2 regions of the Clostridium septicum genome follow, and region 2 is predicted to be linked to the other one. Evidence: predicted binding sites of a transcription regulator. Region 2 holds the regulator's gene; the other holds the start of a gene.
The links. The regulator CtsR, encoded in region 2, represses protease genes until heat stress. The targets are predictions, from matches to a motif close to AAGGTCAANNAAGGTCAAAT.
Positions count from the first base shown of each region.

Region 1: the regulator CtsR is predicted to act here: its motif matches at 3,929-3,948, upstream of clpB (ATP-dependent chaperone ClpB).

Region 1 covers NZ_CP023671.1:2,551,904-2,560,300, reverse strand. Annotated here, with positions in the region: tRNA gene CP523_RS11750 (tRNA-Arg) at 1-9, opposite strand, end outside; gene CP523_RS11745 (amidase domain-containing protein) at 133-1,170, opposite strand; gene clpB (ATP-dependent chaperone ClpB) at 1,268-3,868, opposite strand; gene CP523_RS11735 (helix-turn-helix domain-containing protein) at 4,110-6,188, shown strand; gene CP523_RS11730 (Gfo/Idh/MocA family protein) at 6,346-7,392, opposite strand; gene CP523_RS11725 (solute:sodium symporter family transporter) at 7,434-8,397, opposite strand, start outside.
Region 2 covers NZ_CP023671.1:1,967,237-1,975,633, reverse strand. Annotated here, with positions in the region: gene CP523_RS08825 (NADP-dependent glyceraldehyde-3-phosphate dehydrogenase) at 1-456, opposite strand, end outside; gene CP523_RS08820 (glutaredoxin domain-containing protein) at 494-721, opposite strand; gene trxB (thioredoxin-disulfide reductase) at 723-1,664, opposite strand; gene CP523_RS08810 (ATP-dependent Clp protease ATP-binding subunit) at 1,998-4,451, opposite strand; gene CP523_RS08805 (CtsR family transcriptional regulator) at 4,520-4,975, opposite strand; gene CP523_RS08800 (MBL fold metallo-hydrolase) at 5,187-5,819, shown strand; gene CP523_RS08795 (DUF362 domain-containing protein) at 5,892-6,062, opposite strand; gene CP523_RS08790 (heavy-metal-associated domain-containing protein) at 6,173-6,376, opposite strand; gene CP523_RS08785 (PSP1 domain-containing protein) at 6,388-7,293, opposite strand; gene CP523_RS08780 (DNA polymerase III subunit delta') at 7,296-8,228, opposite strand; gene CP523_RS08775 (cyclic-di-AMP receptor) at 8,246-8,397, opposite strand, start outside.

The sequences.
Region 1 (8,397 bases), 580 kb from region 2:
TAAAGCCGCATGCATATTACGTTGTATATCATAACCCCTGAACGCATGTCTTGTCAACATATTTTAATAAAAAAATTAAAGTTCTAAAATAAAAAAAAGTCAGAATATACTAAATGTCGCAAATCATTGTTATTAACCCCTTTTTATCCTTAAATATCTAATATTTGAATATGCATATGTTGGATAATAAGAAAATAAAGGTCTATTATAATAGGGATATGAATGTGCAGATACATAAATTTCCCCTTGCTCATCTATATAAGTAATTATTGTAGAATGTGACCACATATCCTTTGATCTGCTATGTAGCTGTACTACATCTCCTAAACTTAAATTACTATTGTCCTTATTCTCAACTCCATATCCTGTGTTAACTAACCAATTTCTTAAATTTACTACTCTTATCCACGCATAACTTCCAGGTCTCCAAATTTTATCCATTGGAAGTCCCCCGTTTTTTAAACATTTTGATACAAAATTTGTACAGTCATTGCCTTGGTATTCTTCCTCTGCATCCCAATTTTCACTTGCCCACTTTGCTGCTAAATTCCCATCATATCCTGAATATCTATATACCCCCTTTTTATTTTCTTGTACTTTTGGATTACTTCTTTTATTAAAGTTATTTATATATTCTTTTAAACTAGATTTATTTTTCTTAATAATATTTATTTTATTTTCCATATATTTTTCATATGAACTAATTGTATTAACAAGCTCATCAGCTTTAATTCCTTCTTCAATAATATCTCTACTAACAAATAATTTATTATTTTTAATATTTAAGTAGATTAAATGATTATCTTTATATTTAGTTTTTACTTTTGAATTTTTATATTTTATTTCTATAATTTTATCTACATCTACCACTATTGATTTTTCAATTATATTAATAGAATTAATGTTTAAGAAAATATTATAAAACTCAGCTTTTACTTTGATATTTTTATACATCTCTATTATAAAAGAATAGTACACTTTGTTATAATTTTCTAAAATAGATTTAGGGTATATATATTTATTGCTTTTTTGTTTTAATTTCTTTTCGTTTTCTATACAATGACTAAAATATCCCATTAACACTTTCTCTATTTCCACTAAACTTTTATCTTGTATAAGTATATTCTTTTTTATTTTAAATCTCTTAAAAAAAGAAAATATTGAGTACATATTTTTCCTCCATACATATTACATCTTACATACATATATATTTTATACAAAAAAAAATATAACTGAAAATTTTCATTTCCAGCTATATTTTTAAATTTTATTGAACTTTTATAATAATCTCCTCATCTAATCCATCAATAGTTACATTAGATCCATAAGCGATTTCGCCTTTAATAATTTTTCTTGCTAGATTATTCTCTAAAGTGTTTTGTATATATCTCTTAAGAGGTCTTGCACCATATACCATATCATATCCCTCTTTAGCCATTATATCTTTTGCAGCTTCTGTTACTTCTAATTTAACACTTCTATCTTTTAGCCTATTTCTTACTTCATCTAAGAATATATCAATTATCTTCTTGATTCCTGATTCTGATAAAGGCTTAAACATTATAATATCATCTACTCTATTTAAGAACTCTGGCTTAAACCTTAGCTTCATTTCATTCATTACTTCTTCTCTTATTTTAGAATCTACAGAATGTTCATCAGTATTTTCTAAAAGATAGCTACTACCTATATTAGATGTCATTATAATTATTGTATTTTTAAAATCAACTGTTTTTCCTTTATTATCTGTTAATCGACCATCATCTAGTATTTGTAAAAATAAATTGAATACATCCTCATGAGCTTTTTCTATTTCATCAAATAATATAACACTATAAGGATTTCTTCTAACAGCTTCAGTTAATTGACCACCTTCATCATATCCCACATATCCTGGAGGCGCTCCAACTAATCTTGATACTGCATGTTTTTCCATATACTCAGACATATCTATTCTTATTATGTTCTCTTCTGAATCAAATAGATTTCTAGCTAAAGTTTTAGCAAGCTCTGTTTTACCTACCCCTGTTGGTCCTAAAAATATAAATGATCCTATAGGTCTATTTATATCCTTTAATCCTGCTCTAGCTCTTAATATGGCATTTGTTACTGACGTAATAGCTTCTTCTTGACCTATTACTCTATTTTGCATTTCATCTTCCAATCTTAAAAGTTTTTCTCTTTCACCTTCTAGTAAATTACTTACTGGAATTCCTGTCCATCTTGAAAGAATTTGAGATACTTCTTCTTCTGTTACCTCTTCTTTTAATAAAGCACCTTCATAATTTTCTTTTACTTCTTTTTCTTTTAAATCTATTTCAGCTTCTATTTTGGGAATTTCACTATATTGAATTTCTGCTGCTCTATTGTAATCATAATTTCTTTGTGCTATTTCTAACTCTCCTCTAGCTTCATCTAATTTAGATTTTAAATCTCTAATGTTTAAAATAGCATCTCTTTCTTTTTCAAATTTAGCAGTCATCTCATCATTTTTAGCTTTAAGCTCTGCAATATCTTTTTCCAAAGCTTTTAACTTCTTTTTAGAACCTTCATCATTTTCTCTTGTTAAGGCTTCTTTTTCTATTTCTAATTGAAATTGTCTTCTTCTAATTTTATCAAGTTCCGTTGGCAGTGAATCTATTTCTGTTCTAATCATAGCTCCAGCTTCATCTATTAAATCTATAGCTTTATCAGGTAAATATCTATCTTGTATATATCTATCTGAAAGCTTAGCTGCTGCTACTATAGCAGAATCATGTATTCTAATTCCATGATGAATTTCAAATCTTTCTTTTAATCCTCTTAATATGGAAATTGCATCTTGTACTGTTGGTTCTTCAACTATTACTGGTTGAAATCTTCTTTCTAAAGCTTTATCTTTTTCAATATATTGTCTATATTCATCAAAAGTAGTTGCACCTATACAATGTAGCTCACCTCTTGCAAGTAATGGCTTAATTAAGTTACCTGCATCCATTGCCCCTTCTGTTTTACCAGCACCTACAATAGTATGAATTTCATCTATAAATAAAATTATTCTTCCTTCACTACTTTGTACTTCTTTTAATACAGCTTTTAGTCTTTCCTCAAATTCACCCCTGTATTTAGCTCCCGCAACTAAAGCTCCCATATCTAATGAGAAAATAACTTTATTTTTTAATCCTTCTGGAACATCTCCTCTTACAATTCTTTCTGCTAACCCTTCAACAATTGCAGTTTTACCAACTCCTGGTTCTCCAATAAGAACAGGATTATTTTTAGTTCTTCTCGAAAGAATTCTAATAGCTCTTCTTATTTCTTCATCTCTACCTATTACAGGATCTAACTTATGCTTTTTAGCTAAATCTGTAAGATTTGTACCGTATTTACCTAAAGCATCATAAGTTCCTTCTGGATCTTGGGTTTCAACTCTTTGATTTCCTCTAACTTCTGCTAGAATTCCCATAAAATTATCTTTATTTATATTATATTTATCTAATAAAATTTTTGTTGGACCTTTTTTATCTACTTCTATAATAGCAAGCATTACATGTTCTACACTAATATATGAATCTTCAAATCTCTTTGATATTTCATCAGCCCTTACTAAAACTTCTTCTATTTGTCTAGTTGCATAAACTCCTGAAGAATCTGCACCTTCACCTAGAACCTTTGGCATAATCTCTAATTTATTATTTATATCTGATTTTAAAGCCTTAACTGGAATACCCATCTTGGTTAAAATATTAGGAATTAATCCATCCTCTTGTTCTACTAGAGCTGAAAATAGATGAATTATTTCTACTTGTTGATGATTGTATTTTACCGCTACTAAACTAGCATCATTTAAAGCTTGTTGAACTCTTAATGTCATTTTTTCAATATTCATATCTCTAGTTCCTCCTATCTTTCACCTTATTATTTTTTACTATATTCTTATAATAATACAAAAGTCAAAGAAAGTCAAAGTAAAATTATTATTTTTTACTTTTCTTATTTTCCAATTTTTCAATTTATTATTATTAGGGTATAATAAATTTATTAATACTAATTTTTATATGATTATTTAATATATTAAATAAAGATTTCTTTATAGAAATCTTAATCTTATTTTAAAGGTGATGATTTTTATGCGAAGAGAATATATAAATTATCTTTCAGATTTACCGGTAAAAGTTACTTATACTTGTATAAAGAATTATCCAATACATTGGCATAATTCTATAGAAATATTATATGTTCTTAAAGGTAGTCTTAAAGTTAATATAGATACTGACTCTTTCGAAATTCTAGAAAAAGAATTAGAAGTTATTAATGTTGAAGAAGCTCATAGAATATATAGTGATACTGAAAATAGAGTTCTTGTATTTCATATAGATCCTTATTTTTTTGAAAAATACTATACAGATATAAATAATATATTTTTCTACACAAATACAACTGATGATGATGCTCAAGATGGTGAAGAATATGATGATTTTAGAACTTTTTTAGCTAGAATATTATGTGAAACTGTTCAAAGAACAGAAGATTATGATGAAGTTATTGAATCTACTCTAGTCGATTTGCTTTATCACTTAATAAACAACTTTCACTATTTAACTTATGAGAAAGAAGAATTAAAAGATAATGCCGATCAATTAGCACGATATCATAGAATATCTAAGTATATTTTTAATAATTATGATAGCAATATTACTCTTCAAGATATAGCAAAAAAAGAATTCTTAAGTCCACACTATTTATCACATGAAATTAAATCTGCTACGGGGTATAGCTTTACTGACTTAGTTAATTTAACAAGAGTTGAAGAATCCGTTAAACTTCTCTTAGATACTGATATGAGTATATCAGATATATCTGATGAAGTTGGATTTTCTCACGTAAGATATTTAAATAAAAACTTTAAAAATTATTATAACTGTACACCTCTTCAATATAGAAAGAAAAATAAGTTAACTGAAAAAGATTTTGAAAATCAGAAAATTTTAGAAGTTTTTCCTTTAGAGGAGGCTTTAGATTATCTAGCCTATGATTTAGAGGATTATGATAGATTTAATTATGAAAACAAACTTTGGAAAGTTCATATAGATATGGACAATGTATTAAAAGAGTTTAATAAAGAATTTAAGGAAGTTATTAATTTAGGAGATTCCTTTGATTTACTAATTGAAGATAATAAAGATATATTAGAAGAAATCCAAGAAGAAATCCATTTTAGTTATGGAAGAATAGAAAATTTATTTAATAGTGATATGGGGGTATTTCCAAACTCTGATTTTTACAACTGGAATAAAACTAAAAGTGTTATAGAGTTCTTAGATTATTTAGACTTAAAACCTCTTATAGTATTAGATAATATACTATTTACCACACAAAAATATACACAAGTTCTTAATAGTTTCTTTGAGTACTTTTCGGAAATTGATTATATTGATGTATGCGAATTCAAATTTCAATTTTCATCTGAAATAAATCATGAAATAAAAGAAGAATTACTAGTTTTATTAAAAAATGAATATAACTTAAATGTTTTAAATTCCAATTTTATCTCTCTTAGTAATAATCGTAATAAGGTTTACGATACAGCATTTATGCTTCCATTTATAATTCATAATACAATATTTAAAGGAGTTTCTTTAGATGATTTGAGAGCCTTTGATGTTTTAGAAAAAGAAATGAGTTTAACTAACGAAGTGTTTATAGGTGCTCCTGGTATTGTTAATGATATGGGAATAAGAAAGCCATCTTATTATGCCTACTATTTACTTAGCAAACTCGGTAATGAAATAGTAGCCATGGATAATGGATATATTGTTACAAAAAAAGAAGATGAATATTGTATTCTTCTATATTCTCATAATGATGACTTAGATTCTCTTGCCGATTATCATGATTTATTCAAAAAAAGAGGTAAAGGCAAAGTTTACAAGAAAAAACTTTCTTTAAATATAGTAAATATAAAAAATTCCTCTAGAATAATTACCTATGAAGTAAACGAAAAAATAGGTTCATCTTATAATTATTGGATTTCAATGGGGTCACCAGATAGATTAAGTAAAGAAGAAAAAGAAATTCTCCATAGAGCATCCTTTCCTAAAATTGAATTTAAATATTCTAAAAAGAATACAATTCTTAATATAATTACAGAGTTACAAGGTTATGGAGCTAAACTAATTTTAATAAAAAGTACTAAATCTAGATTGTAAAATAAACATATATTCTTATTATATTTACACTTTAACTTATACTATTAACAAATATAGGGTGATATACATTCACTATATCACCCTATCTATACACAGCATAGCTTTTAAAATTATTTTTATAAAATGAATACTTAATCTATTTTGAAGTTTTATATAACTATTTTAAATCTTCATATTTTGAATAGTCAATCTTAACCAACTTCCCTGTTTCAAAAGATTCTTTACAAGCATATCCAACTATAGTTGATAATACCCCATCTTCAACTGTAACATTAGGTTTTCTATTCTCTAATATACAATTAACAAATTCTTTTACTTCTTCCAAATATGCATCTTCAAATCTTTCTAAAAATCCTCCTGCACATTCTTTATTAACACCCCTCTCATCAAATATAGTAACTAAGTTTTTGTTAGGAGTTGTGCCAATTCTTAATGTGCCTTTAGTACCTATTATTTCTGTTTCTATATGATATCCATGAGCACAGTTCCTTCCTGCAACAAGTAATGCCATTGTTCCATTTTTGAATTTAATCATAGCTGAGCCTGTTTCAGCATCATTTATTTCTTTAAATTCTTCATATTCATAAGCATCCCCTATAGCCCATAATTCATCTGCTTCTGATTCCAGATACCATCTAGCTAAATCAATATCATGTATTGCCATATCTAAAAATAATCCACCACTATAACTATCTTTAGCAAATTTCAAGAAACTTGGTAAAGCTTTAGCTGGATCTAATCCATAACATCTAACTAGTACTGGCTTCCCTATAAAACCTTCTTTTATCTTTTTCTTAGCATAAGCATATGACTTGTCATATCTTCTCATAAAGCCCAACATAAATATTTTTTCTGAATTAGAGTTAACAGCTTTCATCGCTTCTATTGTATCTTCTAAATATAATCCAAGTGGCTTTTCACTAAACACATGAAAACCTGCATCTAGTGCTTTTTTAATTTGATTACAATGAAATCCTGATGGTGAAGCTATGAATATTGCATCTAATTCTTTATTAGTTAACATTTCATCAAAACTAGCGTATCTGTATGGAATATTCCAAGCTTTTTGAACTTCATCAATTTGAGACTTATCTATTGAACACACCGCTAAAAGATTAGCATTTGGAATTTTAAATGCTAAATTTTCAGCATGAGCTTTTCCTAACCTTCCCACCCCTACTATTCCAAAGTTTATTTTTTTCATTTTAAAGTCCTCCTAAATTCTTATTTGTATTTAAATTTTAATTAAGCGATTCCTAAAGGTGAAAATACTAAGTAAATAAGTAACATAATAACTACTATAGAAAATGACATTAACTTTGCATGTTTCCATGGAGTCATATCAACTTTAGACTTATCTGCTTGTACGAAATCCGTTTCTCTTGGATTAATTTTACCTATAACAATCATAACCATTACACTTATTGGTAACAGTATTCCTAAAACATATAAGAAATGAATATTTGAGAAAAAGACTTTTGATAACGTATACAAAAAGATGTGTACTAAAAATACTACTTTTGCAGCTAAACTTGGAACTCTTTTTGTAAAGAATCCAACTATTACACAAGCTAGTATAGGTACATTAAGATATCCATTACATTCTTGTAAAAAGTTATATAATCCTGATGGAGCATATAAAATAAATGGTGAAACAATTACTGATATAATTGACACTACTATAATAAATTTTCTCCCTACTTTTACAAGCTTCTTATCTGAAGCTTCTGGGTTTATAATGGGTTTATATAAATCTAATGTAAACAATGTTGATGAACTGTTCATAGCCCCATTTAGTGAACTCATTGCAGCCCCAAATAGTATTGCTGCAAATATTCCAAGTAAAGGTTTCGGTAATACATCAAGTAATAATGTTGGATAAGCTTCATCTGCATTAATTAATGAATTTCCGTATTTTGAAAAAGATATTATTCCTGGAAAAACAAGTATTGCTGGAGTTAAAACTTTTATTAAACCTGCAAATATAGCACCTTTTTGAGCTTCTTTTAGACTACTAGCTCCTAATGCTTTTTGAACAATTGATTGATTGGTACACCAATAAAACAAATTATTAAATAATAATCCAGTAAATAATACTGGCCAAGGAATTAATGGTGCCTGTGCATTAGCTGGATTTATAGCATTAAGATTTTCTGGATGTGAAAGTATTACTTCAAAACCATCTATAAAATTCCCGTTACCAAGTAAT
Region 2 (8,397 bases):
AGGTTCTCTTGTTACAACCGATATCTTATTTCTTTTAAATCCTGGAAAACTATCTCCTGGTATACTTTCTCCTGAAACATTCTTAGCTGTATCCGCTGTAAATCTTATGTAATCTGCAGTTCTTAATATTTCAGATTCTGCACTTTTTCTATCCTTTGCTATTTCTTTTACTAATATGTCAATTAATTCATCTTTTCTCTCTTCTAGAATATCTGATGCTCTATATAGGATATCTGCTCTTTCATTTACGGTTATATCTTTCCATTTTTTCTGAGCCTCTTTTGCACTTTTAATTGCAAAGTCTACTTCTTCTTTAGTCATTGCTGGTACTCTTCCAACCAATTCTTTATTAATAGGGGAATATATTTCTATGAATTTACATTCTTTATTGTTAACCCACTCACCATTAATAAGATTTCTGAATGTTCTTTCTTTATCTTTTATACAACTAAACATTTATTCACTTCCTTTCTTAGTGAATAGTTAGGAAATATTATTTATTAAAAGCTGCTTCAATAGCCTTCTTATCAAATCCTACTATTATTTCTCCATTTACATCTACTACTGGTACTGTTCTTTGTCCTGAAACTTTAAATACTTCTTCTCTATCTTCATGTCTATCAGCTACATTTATTTCCTCGTACTTCCAACCTTTCATATCAAAAAATCTTTTTGCTTTAATACATCCTGGACACCAAGATGTTGAATAAATCTTTATCATTTTAAACATCCTTTCTTCTTTCTATAATATATTTTTCTGAGTCTAAAGCTGCAATTGTTCCATCTGATACTGCAGTTGTTATTTGTCTAAATTGCTTATCTCTAACATCTCCTGCTGCATATACCCCTTTTATATTTGTTCTCATTCTTTCATCAGTTATAATATATCCATTTGGAGTTAGATTTATATACTCTTTAAACATCTCTGTTTTAGGTTCTGTTCCTATAAATCCAAAGATAGCATCTAAATTAATTTCTTTTTCTTCACCTGTCTTGGTATTTTTAATTTTAGCTTTCTCTAAAAAGTTTTCACCATATGCTTCAACTAAATCATAATTAAACATAATTTCTATTTTAGGATTATTTTTAACTTCTTCTATAGTAGCTTTTTCTCCATTAAAATAATCATGTCTTCTTATCATAATTACCTTTTCAGCAAATTTAGTTAAGAATATTGCTTCTTCTAAAGCCGCATTTCCGCCACCTACAACAGCAACTACTTTCCCTTCATACATCGCTCCATCACATACTGCACAATAATGGATTCCTTTTCCTGAAAGCTTTCCTTCATTATTAATTGGTAATTTTTTAGGACTTGCGCCTGTAGCAATTATTATAGCTTTTGCTTTATATATATAATCTCCAGTTTCTACAATTTTATCTTTACCACTAAAATCAACATTTTCTATAACATCAAATTCATCTATTTCAGCACCTAATTCTTCTGCTTGTTGTTGCATTAAATCTGATAACTCTGTACCCGAAACTTTTCTAAACCCTGGATAATTCTCTATTGTATAGCTGTTTCTTACTTGCCCTCCCAATATTTTATCCTCTAGTAACAACATATCTAATTTGGCTCTTGTTGCATATATAGCTGAAGTTAATCCTGCCGGACCTCCTCCAATTATAATTAATTCTTTTTCTTTAACTTCTTTATTCATACAAAGCCTCCTTACCCCTAGGGGGTATAAATCTTGTTTATATTATATCATTTTAAATTTAAATTTCAACTATTTTTATATAATAATTTTTATTATTAAACTATTTAATAAATAAATTTAATATAAATAATTAAATTTATTATTACCTACTTTAATACCTATTATTAAAGTATTTTATATAAAAGTTCATATATAATACCCTATTTTTAGTGCTACTTTTGACATCACTTTCCTCTAAAACATTAATTAATTTGGAATTAGGAAACTTTATTCTTTCCTAGAAAGTAAAAAAAGTAGATTTAATAAATCCACTTTTTAAAAATATATAATCTACTATGAAATATGCTTAAAACACAAGGATGCTCCATCACAATACACTTCTAATTGATCTCCACCTTTTATACATCCTTTTAACATCTCTTCACTTAATTTATCCTCTAATTCTTTAGTTATAATCCTTCTTAACGGTCTAGCTCCATAGCTTATATCCACACCTTTATTTGCTAAAAACTTTTTACTATCATCATCTAAATTTATAGTTATTTTTCTTTCTTTTAGTCTTGTTATAGTATTATTTAGCATTATATTCACTATTTCTAATATATCCCCTGTATCTAACTGATGAAAAACTATAATGTCATCTATTCTATTTATGAATTCAGGCTTGAATTCTCTCTTTATTTCTTGCATAATATTTTCTTTCATTTTTTCATACTCAGTTTCATTTTTATCTCTGTTAATTTCAAACCCTACGGTTTTTTGTTTTTTTATAGTATGTGCTCCTATATTAGATGTCATTATTATAATAGTATTCTTGAAGTTTACTATTTTACCTTTACCATCTGTTAATCTTCCATCTTCCATAATTTGAAGCAGTATGTTAAACACATCTGGATGAGCTTTTTCTATTTCATCTAATAATATTACTGAATAAGGATTTCTTCTTACTGCTTCTGTTAATTGTCCACCTTCATCATATCCTACATATCCAGGTGGAGATCCTATAAGCCTTGATACAGCATGTTTTTCCATGTATTCAGACATATCTATTCTAACTAGATTTTTTTCACTTCCAAACATTGCTTCTGCTAATGCATTAGATAATTCTGTTTTTCCAACTCCAGTTGGTCCACAAAATATAAAACTCCCTATTGGTCTATTTGGATCTTTTAATCCAACTCTTGCCCTTTTAACAGCTTTTGCTACAGCTCTTACAGCTTCTTTTTGTCCAATTACTCTTTTTTGAAGAATTTTTTCTAAATTCAAAAGTCTTTGAGACTCTTTTTGTGTTAACTTCTCTAATGGTATATTGGTCCATAAAGATACTACATTAGCTACATTTTCTTCGTTTACTACGCATCTATTATTATAACTTTGATTTTTCCAATCATCCTTTAATACCAAAAATTCTTTCTTTAATTCATTTTCTCTATCTCTTAAATTAGCAGCTTTCTCAAAGTCTTGCCCTCTTATTGCCTCTTCTTTTTCTCTTTCTATATCTTCTATCTTTAATTCTATTTCTTTTATACTAGGTGGAGCTATAAGATTCTCTATCCTAACTTTTGCAGAGGCTTCATCAATTAAATCGATTGCCTTATCAGGCATAAATCTATCAGTTATATACCTATCTGAAAGCTGTACTGCTGACTCCAATGCAGTATCAGTTATTTCTACCATATGATGTGCTTCATATTTATCTTTAAGCCCTTTTAATATTTCTAAAGTTTCCTCTTTTGAAGGCTCTCCTATGCTTACTGGTTGGAACCTTCGTTCTAAGGCTGAATCTTTTTCTATGTGCTTTCTATATTCCTCTATAGTAGTTGCCCCTATACACTTTATTTCCCCCCTAGCTAAGGCTGGCTTAAGTATATTAGCTGCATCAATAGCACCTTCTGCTCCTCCCGCACCAACTATGGTATGAATCTCATCTATAAATATAATTATATCTTCTCTACTTTTAATTTCTTCCATTACTTTTTTTAATCTATCTTCAAATTCTCCTCTATATTTAGCTCCTGCTATCATAGATGTTAAATCTAAAGAAATTAATGATTTATTTTTAAGTATTTCAGGAATATTTCCATCTACTATTCTTTGAGCTAAACCTTCTACTACAGCTGTCTTCCCAACTCCTGGTTCACCTATTAGGCAAGGATTATTTTTTATCCTTCTACATAGAATCTCTAGAACCCTTTGATTCTCATTCTCTCTTCCTATAACAGGATCTAAAGCTCCTTCTTTTGCCATTAAAGTTAAATCAACACCGTATTGATTTAACATTGGAGTTTTTACTGTTTTCTTCTTAGGTTTATTTTCTCTTTTTTCTTCTAGATTTACCTCATTAAAATCTTTTCCTAATAAATATTGATTTAGCTTTTGCTCTAGAAGTTTAAAATCTACTTTATAATTTGATAATGTAGTATGTGCAACACTTTCTACATCATCCATTAAAGCTAATAAAATGTGTTCAGGACTTATTGCATTATGATTAAAATTTCTAGCTTTAATTAAACTATCATCAAATAATCTTTTACATCTTGGCGTTAAAAGCATTTCTCCTACTGATATATCATCATCGCCAAATCCCAAGTAATCTTCTATTATTTTTCTAACTCTTTCAATAGTTATTCCATTTTCATATAAAACTTCCCTTGCATACCCACCTTCTTTAAGCAATCCAATAAGAATATGCTCTGTACCTATATAACCATGCTTAAAATATTGCGATTCTTTTTGAGCTTCTACTAACACAATATGTGCCCTTTCTGTAAACCTCCCAAAAATCATATATATACCTCCATACCCTAAATTATATTTTGAACCCTTTACCAAATAAACATATTCATATCTAGTATTTATGATAAAACTATCGTTATCATTCCTTTTAATATATCTGCTCTTACTCTATTTTTATCTATTACACTAGTTAACGTTCTATCATTTAATGATATTTTCATTATTTCGTATTCTTTTCTTGTAATTGTTTTAGATTCAATTAGATGATCCAATATAGAAATGGCACCTTGATATGTAATACTATCTCCTATTGAATTATTAATTAAATCTAATCGCCTTTCCTTATTATCATAAGTTATCTTAGTAATAATAATATATCCCCCACCACCTCTTTTACTTTCAATTAAATATCCCTTTTCATAAGTAAATCGAGTAGTTAATACATAATTTATTTGTGACGGTGCACAAGAAAATTTATCTGCTAACTCATTTCTCTGAATTAGTATTTTATTTTCTTTTCTATCGTTTATCATATCCTTTATAAAACTTTCTATTGTATCTGAAATTCTTGCCATATTTTCACCTTTTTAAACTTTATTTTCATTTTGACTTTCTTTGACTTTTATTATATAGTATTACTTTTATTATGTCCATTGCACTCATATAACAACCATTTCTATTAAAACTCCTTATTTTGTTAACCCTAATATAAAATCCTATTATTTTGAATTATTTTAAATAATTTTTGAAACAATAATTATATTAACTTTTATAAAGGAGATTAATATGGAAATTGAATGGTTTGGTAGTACTACCTTTATATTAAAAAACTCTATTGGTAAAAGAGTTTTAATAGACCCATTAGAGGCTATTTCTAATAAAAAAAATTATGATTTTGATGTAGATATAATTACTTTAAGCCATACCCCTAATAATAAAAGCCTTAAACAATATATAACTAAGGAATGTACTATAATTAATGATACTTCTTCCTTTGCCAATGAATATTTAACTATAGACGGATATACTTCTTATAAAGATAATATGAATGGATTTAAAAGAGGTGAAAATAATATTTATTTATTTAATATAGATGGTTTTAAACTTTGTCACTTAGGCACTGTTGGACATATTTTAGATAATAAACTTATTAGTAAGCTTAAAAATTTAGATTTTCTTTTTATTCCAATAGGCGGGCATTTTGCATTAAACGGTATTGATGCTGCCAAACTGACACTTGATATAACTCCAAAATATATAATACCTATGTTTTATAGAAATATGGATGAATATCCTTATTTAGATGGTCCACATAAATTTTTATCGCATATGAAAAATATAAAAAAATATAATACTAGATCTATTCAAACTAGTTCATTATACTTTAAAAATAATAATACTGTATTATTATTAAAATAATTTTCATTTTTATAATAATAATTGTAAAAAATAAAAGAACCGACGTTTAATCGACGGTTCTTCTCATGTACATTACTCTTGAACTGGAGCTCCTACTGGACAAACATTTGCACAGTTTCCGCAATCTATGCAAGTATCTGCATCTATAACGAATTGAGTATCTCCTTGGCTTATAGCATTAACTGGACATTCTGCAGCGCATGCACCACAGTTTACACATGAATCTTGAATTACGAATGCCATAATTAGCACCTCCTAATTAATATGAAATTTATTTCCTCTCTATTTTAGCACAATGATTTCAATTTTTAAAGAGTTAAAAATAACATATCTAATAATATTTACCATATTATCTATTCAACACTATATCCAGAATTCTCTAATGAATTAATTATACTATCTATATTTATAACTCTATTATCATATACAATACTAACTTCTTTTTTAGATATACTAACTTCACAAGCAATGATTCCTTCATTACTGCTTATAGCCTCTCTTATAGCCATAATGTCATTCTGTGTATTAAGATTATAAACTTTTAATGAAGACTTCACTTCCATTCCTCCTAATTGTCCTTTATAAGGTTTTTAATTAAATTTTTATCTTCAGGTAATTCTATTTCAAGCTTAATATCTGATTCATCTATAGAATCTTCATAGCTTCCCTCTATAATTTCTACATTTTCAATCTTAAATTCTTCTATTACCTCTTCATCTACCCTCTTATATTTAACCTTAACACTTTCTTTTACTATATTGTTACTTATAACTTCTCCTTGTCCATCAGGTATCTTAACAATAGATCCAACTTTAGGTAATCTTTTTCTTATATCTTCATATGTACTTTGTTCATAATTCAAACAGCACATAAGTCTTCCACAAATTCCTGATATTTTAGTAGGATTTAATGATAAATTTTGCTCCTTTGCCATTTTTATTGATACAGATGCAAAGTCGCCTAAAAATGAAGAGCAACACATAGTTCTTCCACACGGTCCTAATCCACCTAACATTTTAGCTTCATCTCTAACACCAATTTGTCTAAGTTCTATTCTTGTTTTAAAAATAGTAGCTAAATCTTTTACTAATTCTCTAAAGTCAACTCTTCCATCTGCTGTAAAATAAAATATTACTTTATTATTATCAAAAGTATATTCTACATCTATTAGCTTCATGTTTAACCCATGCTCTTCTATTTTCTTAAGGCATATATTTAAAGCTTCTTTTTCTTTTAACTTATTATTTTTATGCTTATCAATATCATCTTGTTCTGCCACTCTTATAACACTTTTTAATGGTGCTACTATATCTTCTTCCGGAATTTCTTTAACTCCAATTACACATTCTCCAAATTCGATTCCTCTTGCTGTTTCAACTACAACGTAATTTTCCTTTTTTATATCTAAATCCTTTGGATCAAAGTAATATATCTTTCCTGCTTTTTTAAATCTTACACCCACAACTTTTATCATTTTTAAACCTCCATAAAACCTATAAGCATCACTCTTATGGTTATAGCAAAATTTGAATTACTAATTAAGTTAATTCTTGCTTCTTTTATTTTATCTAATAAGCTATTCAACTTTTTATAAGACATTTCCATAGAAAGTTGTTTTAGCTCTTCTATTTTATCCCCATTTATTATTACACTATAATCATAAACTTCTTTATAAACCATTAAATCTCTTATGAAGGAGGCTAAAATGTTTAGTATTTCTTCCTTATTATCTTTATAATTCAACATCTTTTCCTCAAAATTTAGTAAAACTTCACCATCATTTATAGATAATGATTTAAGCAAGTCCAATAATAGTTCTCGTAGCTCCTTTAATCTTACATCCATTAAAAATCTCTCTGCTTTTCCTGGAATCCCCTCACTATATGCAATACTAGCTAAAAGTTCACTTTCATTAATATCGGACCTTATTTCCCCTATATACTTAACTATTTCATTTTTAGATATAGGAGTTAATTTATATATTTGACATCTAGATTTAATTGTATCTAGTATTAGTTCTAAACTCTCACAAAGAAGTATGATAAAAACACCTTTAGGAGGCTCTTCTATTGTCTTTAATAAAGCATTTTGAGCTTGAGTAGTTAATTTGTTTCCTTGGTAAATAATTATTACCTTTTTATCTCCCTCAAAAGGCTTTTTATTAACCTCATCTATTATTCCTCTTACTTCATCCACTCCAAATGAGCTTTTTTGTGATTTATAATTTATTATGTCAATATACTCTTTATTATCTTCCTTACCTAAGATTTTAAGAGCAAATATCCTAGCTAAGTTGCTCTTTCCAATTCCGTCTTCCCCTACAATAAGATGTGCATGAGATAAGTTTCCTTCGTTTACTCTTTTTTCAAAACTGCTAATAATATTACTATGACCTATAAATTTCCTCATTGCACACCTCCATTAACCTATATCTTAACAAATTGATCTACATCTACAACAAAAACTGTCGCTCCTCCAACTTGTACCTCTATTGGATATGACATATACATATCTGCATTTCCTGATATAGGCGCTGGAGTAGCTATCATTTGTTTTCTAGTTCTACAAATATCTTCTA